One region of the Clostridium sp. JNZ X4-2 genome, then DNA from elsewhere that is predicted to be linked to it. Evidence: predicted binding sites of a transcription regulator. Region 1 holds the regulator's gene; the other holds the start of a gene.
What was found. The regulator HrcA, encoded in region 1, represses chaperone genes, less so after heat shock. The targets are predictions, from matches to a motif close to TGTTAGCACTCNNNNNNNNNGAGTGCTAACA.
Positions count from the first base shown of each region.

Region 2: a site for HrcA is predicted at 1,855-1,885, ahead of groES (co-chaperone GroES). Genes of this name have one in related genera too.

Region 1 covers NZ_CM142685.1:968,602-972,044, reverse strand. The annotation lists gene dnaK (molecular chaperone DnaK) at 1-574, opposite strand, end outside; gene grpE (nucleotide exchange factor GrpE) at 639-1,370, opposite strand; gene hrcA (heat-inducible transcriptional repressor HrcA) at 1,456-2,496, opposite strand; gene hemW (radical SAM family heme chaperone HemW) at 2,686-3,443, opposite strand, start outside.
Region 2 covers NZ_CM142685.1:360,645-364,087, reverse strand. The annotation lists gene groL (chaperonin GroEL) at 1-1,449, opposite strand, end outside; gene groES (co-chaperone GroES) at 1,513-1,797, opposite strand; gene ACYUJ6_RS01830 (TVP38/TMEM64 family protein) at 2,137-2,859, opposite strand; gene ACYUJ6_RS01825 (4Fe-4S dicluster domain-containing protein) at 3,058-3,443, opposite strand, start outside.

The sequences.
Region 1 (3,443 bases):
CTTTAACCTCAAATACACCATCACCAAGTTCTAGTATGGATACATCAAAAGTACCTCCGCCTAGATCATATACAAATATTTTCTGATTTGTGTTCATTTTATCCATTCCATAAGCAAGAGATGCAGCTGTAGGCTCATTTATTATCCTACGAACATTAAGTCCTGCTATTTTTCCAGCATCTTTAGTTGCCTGCCTTTGACTATCGTTAAAATATGCTGGTACAGTTATAACTGCTTCAGTTACAGGTTCTCCTAAATAAGCTTCCGCATCTGACTTTATTTTTTGAAGTACCATGGATGATATTTCCTGTGGTGTATATTTTTTTCCATCTATATCTACCTTATGGTCTGTTCCCATCTGCCTTTTTATTGACATTATAGTTCTATCTGGATTTGTTATTGACTGCCTTTTAGCTACTTGACCTACCAGTCTTTCACCATTTGCCTGGAAGGACACTACTGATGGAGTGGTTCTCGAACCTTCAGAATTTGCTATAACTACTGGATCTCCACCTTCCATAACTGCAACGCAAGAATTCGTTGTTCCTAAATCAATACCTATTATTTTTGACATGTTAACTTACCTCCTAAATTTAACTCGGTTGAAATTATCTTAGTAACATTTTCTTTATTTAAACTTAATTTGCTACTTTCACCATGCTGTACCTTATTATTTTGTCATCTCTTTTATATCCCTTTTGAAATACTTCTACTATGGAATTTTTATCATAACTGTCATCTTGTATATGCATAACTGCGTTGTGGACATTAGGATCAAACTCCCCTTCAGAAGGAATTTCCTCCACATTCAATTTTTCAAGTGCAGTGTTAAATTGTTTCACTGTCATTTCTACACCTTTTTTTAAATCCTCTGTATTTCCCTCCACTTTTACTGCCCTTTCCAAATTATCCAATACAGGTAAAACTTCCTTCAATATATCTTTACATGCATCAGAATAAATACCTTCCTTCTCTTTCGATGTTCTTTTTCTAAAATTATCATACTCTGCTTTGGTTCTGGAAAGTCTATCCTTAAGGGCTTTAATCTCATTCATAATTTTATTGTTTTCATCCTTTAACTTAAAATTCTCTTTTTTTAATTCTTTCTCCAGATTTATTCTTTTCTCCTTAAGTTCATCTGCTTTTTCATCATTTGCATCATCATTTACTTCCGTTTTACCTTCTGTTTTTTCTTCATAATCTACTTCTGTTTCATCATTTACCTTTTCCTTATCAGATTTTTGTAATTCCTCATCTAAATTAACTTTTTCATCTTCTGCAGAGTTTTTATCTTCTCCACAGCAACTATTTTCCTTTTCAGCACATTCTTTTTTAATATCCTGTGCATCCATATCCTCATCCTTTAACATTTAGGCATTTCCTCCAATCCAACATTTTATTGATATTTAAATAAACTGAACTTTGTTAAACCATTGCTTTATTTTAAAAATTTTTTTATTTTCCATCAGAATAGGCGTGGCTTAAAATATAATTCATTTCCTTTACCACATTTGCCAATACAGATATAACCTTGGAGTAAGGCATTCTTGTAGGTCCTATTACACCAATTTCTCCTATTGGCTTTTCATTTAAACTGTATACTGCAGATATTACACTGCAGTCTTCTGCACCTGCTATATAATTTTCACTTCCTATTTTTACTGAAATACTTGAAGCACTGTTTAACAAACTACTTACCTTATCCTTATTATCCAACATAGATAAAAATTCTCTTGCCTTTTCTATATCCTTGTATTCTGGATAATCAAATATATTTGTAGCTCCCTGCATATATATTTCTGAATTATCTATATCATTGAGCCTGTCATATAAAACATAAACTATTTCATCCACTATATCCTCGTATCCTTTTAGAGCCAACTTAAGATTATTTACAATTTCTAAGTCTATATCATCAGCGCATAAATTTTTTAATCTGGAATTTAATATATTACTCAGTTTAATAAGAGTATTATCGGAAATAGCTTTCTTAATTTTTATAAAGTTATTCTTTACAATCCCGCTGTCGATTATAAGCACTAACAGAATGTTGCTGTTAGATTCTATATTTACCAACTGTATATGCCTTATATGACCTTTTTTTACAGAAGGTGCCCTAACTATAGAGGTAAGTCTTGTAAGCTCTGACAGAAGGCAAATAGCCTGCTTTATTATTTTATCAACTTCAAATAAAGCATTGTTTATAATTTGACTTTTTATTATATGCATTTCTTCTGGAGTCAAATTTGGTATCTGCATCAGTTTATCTACATACAACCTATAACCTTTATTGGAGGGTATCCTCCCTGAAGAACTATGAAGCTGCTCTAAATAACCCATTTCTTCAAGATCCGACATTTCATTTCTTATAGTTGCAGAACTTACCCCCAAGTCATACTTTTTAGCTATGGTTCTGGATCCAACAGGCTCGGCACTATTTATATAATTATTTACTATTGCCTGAAGTATTCTTATTTTTCTTTCATCCATTTCCATAATATCACCTCTTTATTAGCACTCATTACTACTGAGTGCTAATGCTATGATTAAAAAATATCACTCATAATTTTTTTTGTCAACACCATATAAACTATATTATTTAAATAAATAGTATAGTTTACATGATTTATACGGAAATTCATATTATTTTCTCAAGTTTACTCAAAATATCTAATATAATTAATATTAGGTCAAAATAAATTCACACATCACACTGTTAGATACTTCTATTCCCCTCTTATTTAGATACATCCTATCTCCATCCACTACCAATATTCCTTTTTTTATATATTTATTTATTATGCTTCCATACACTGAATAAATATCTCTGTCAAATCTATATTTGAAGTTTCTCATGGAAATTCCATTTATCTTTCTAAGACCCATAAACATAAATTCTTCCATATCATCACAAATAGAATTCTTATGTTTATCCAATTTTACGAATTTCCCCTGGATTCCTTCCAAAATATATTCTTCTATATCCCATGTATTTCTATATCTATACCCATCTACATAAGAATGGGCACTGACTCCGCAGCCTATATAAGGTTCCAGATTCCAGTATACCAGATTGTGCCTGCACTCACTGCTGTTTTTAGAAAAATTGGATATTTCATACTGATTGTATCCATTTTCAGAGAGAAACTCCAGCGCAAAATCATACATCTGTCTTTCTTCTTCCTCTCCCGGAAGTATCAATTCATTGTTTTTGTACATATTGTAAAAAGCAGTACCTTTCTCCACTATAAGGCTGTAGCAGGATATATGCTCCGGGCCCAGTCTCACTACATTTTTCAAGGAATCTTCCCAATCTTTTAAAGTCTGCTCCGGAAGCCCGAACATGAGATCTACATTTATATTTGAAAATCCTAATTTTCTTGCCATTCCATATCCCTCTAAGAAATCACCTATAGTGTGAATTCTGCCTATTCTTTCAAGCA
Region 2 (3,443 bases), 610 kb from region 1:
ATATTCATCCTTTAATACGTTGTAGCCAATACCAACTTTACTATTTCTAACTTTTTCAATTATTACAGAACCTTCAGCACCGGCATTAGCTGCTATTTGTCTAACTGGTTCCTCCAATGCCTTTCTTACTATATCTATACCAACTTTTACATCTGGTATATCAGAAGTTAATTTTTCCACTTCCGGAATTGCATTGATATAAGCAGTTCCGCCGCCAGGTCCCATACCTTCTTCAACTCCTGCCTTAGTAGCTGCTAAAGCATCTTCTATTCTCATTTTTTTCTCTTTTAATTCAGTTTCAGTTGCTGCTCCAACTTTTATTACGGCTACTCCGCCTGCAAGTTTAGCAAGTCTTTCCTGCAGTTTTTCCTTATCAAAGTCAGAAGTAGTCTCCTCTATCTGTACCTTGATTTGAGATACTCTATCCTTAATAGCCTTTTTATCTCCTCTTCCATTTACTATGGTAGTATTTTCTTTATCTATCTTTACTGATTCAGCTCTTCCCAAATCCTCTAATGTTACTTCCTTCAAGTCTCTTCCAAGTTCTTCAGAAATCACCTGACCACCAGTAAGTACTGCTATATCTTGAAGCATTTCTTTTCTTCTGTCTCCAAAACCAGGTGCTTTTACTGCTACGCAGGTAAATGTTCCTCTCAATTTATTTACAACTAAAGTTGTAAGTGCTTCGCCCTCTACATCTTCAGCTATTATAAGTAACTTTTTCCCTTGTTGAACTATCTTCTCAAGTAATGGAAGTATATCTTGAATATTTGATAGCTTTTTATCTGTTATTAAAATATACGGATCTTCTAGTGCAGCTTCCATCTTTTCTGTATCTGTAACCATATACGCACTTAAATAACCTCTGTCAAATTGCATACCCTCAACTACTTCTAATTCAGTTCCCATAGTTTTAGATTCTTCAACGGTTATAACACCCTCATTGCCTACTTTTTCCATAGCATCAGCTATTAATTTACCAATTTCCTCATCAGAAGCTGATATAGCTGCAATTCTTGCTATATCTCCTTTTCCATTTACAGTTCTTGAAATCTTCTTTATTTCCTCTACAGCCTTATCTACAGCTATTTTTATACCTTGTCTTATAAGCATTGGATTAGCTCCGGCTGTAACATTTTTTAATCCTTCTCTTATTATAGCCTGAGCAAGTAAAGTTGCAGTAGTAGTTCCATCTCCTGCTACATCATTTGTCTTTGTAGCAACTTCCTTTACAAGCTGAGCTCCCATGTTTTCATAAGGATCTTCCAATTCTATTTCTTTTGCTATGGTAACACCATCATTTGTAATAAGTGGTGACCCGAACTTTTTATCAAGTATTACATTTCTTCCCTTAGGTCCCAGGGTGATTTTTACTGTATTTGCTAATTTATTTACGCCCTCTTGCATCTTTGCTCTTGCATCTTCACTGAATAAAATACTCTTTGCCATAAAAAAACCTCCTTACAACTACTTATCATAATAAATACCTTTTATTTTTAAAAATCAACTTTTCTACTCAATTATACCTAATATATCATCTTGCCTTAAGATGGTATATTCTGTACCATCTATTTTCACTTCATTTCCAGCATATTTGGAGAATAATACTCTTTCTCCTACTTTAACTCCTATCTTGACTTCCTTTCCATCAACTATTCCACCAGGTCCTACTGCTATAACTTCTGCTTCCTGTGGCTTTTCTTTAGCAGTACCTGGCAAAACGATACCACTTTTTGTAGTTTCCTCTGCTTCAATTTTTTTAATTACAACCCTGTCTCCAAGTGGTCTAATTTTCATCTAAACCCCTCCTTCAAAATACTTTAAATTTATTTTAATTTATTTTTTAGCTTTCCTTGTTAGCACTCATTAATTATGAGTGCTAATACAATTATTATAATAATGAATACCATTTATATTATCAAATTTAAATTTGACATATATTATACTATTTTTCATAAAAAACATCTAATATGCTTTAATTAAATAGCTATTTCAGCCTATTTCTATTAATTTCATAAATATACTGATATGCAGATATTTCATAAAGAAACCAATATTATTATTTTCCTACTAGCCCTACATATACATAGTAATTAAAACTTATTTAAACAAAAAGCAATAAGCAATGTTTTAAATTTACTTATTACTATCTGATTGAAATTTTTTTACCATTTTAGCTATTATTTTTTCTCCCTTCAATATACCTATTACAAATAATAAAGTCATCATTACAGCTATAATTATCAATACTATTTTATTTCCCGAATATATATTTGAGCCAAAATAAGTGGAAATGATTATTCCGGGCAATCTTCCAAGAGTTGAACATAATACAAAATTTCTAAGACTAATACTGGATATGCCGCATATGTAAGCTAGAATATCTTTAGGTATACCTGGAATTAAATACAGTAAAAATACTATGGAATTCACACTTCCCAGCTGCAATATCTTATCAAAAAATCTTAAATGCCTTTTAGATATTATTTTATTTACAAGAGGTTTCCCATAAATTCTGGACACACTACAGCCGAGTATACTTCCCGCTGTTATGCCTATAATGGACAATATACTTCCAAATAAAGTACCATATATATATCCTCCTGCAATTTGAATAATTTCCCCGGGTATAAAAAAGGCTACCACCTGTAAAACTTGAATAAGTAAAAACACCGATATGCCATATCTGCCATAGGACATTACTATATTTTTTATTTTATTAGGATCCCTGAATATATAAATATATTTATGATAATATTCATAAGCTGCAACAAGCAATATAATCAGTATCACACCTAATACTAGATAGGATTTATATTCTGCTATTTTTTTTTTAAATTTTTCACTATAAGTTTTCAACTTATATCACCTGATAACATACTTGTATTTTAATATTAATTATATCCAGTTAATTTTATCATATACTTCTCTGGACTAAAATATGATTTATAGCAATTCTAACACAAACCACCTGCATTATTAAGTTAAATTTCAATTAAATTTTAAAGATAAAAAAGAGCTGCCGCACAATTAGCTTGTGCCACAGCCCCTTTTAAGTTATCTATTTAAATTAATTTCTCTGAATCTTTTTAAATTTTCGTTGGAAAGTACAGATTTCTTATTGGACTGTTTACTAAACTTCACCAGCTGTGGTTTTGCCTTCATGATTTGCGTCATTGCGGCCGATCCACCAATACATCCGCCCTGGCACATCATTCCCTCTATAAAGTTGCCCTGAAGCCTTTTTGATTTAGCCATGGTCATAGCCTTTTTTATCTCATCTTTTCCGCTTACCCTCACAGGTTTAAATGAAATGTCACATTTTTTGTCACTTATATAGTTTTCTATGGCAGCTGTAAGCCCCCCTTCCTGGGCGAATCCTCTTCCATAAAGAGATGCATCATCTACAGATGTATCCTCATAATCTTCAGGTTCTGCACCAA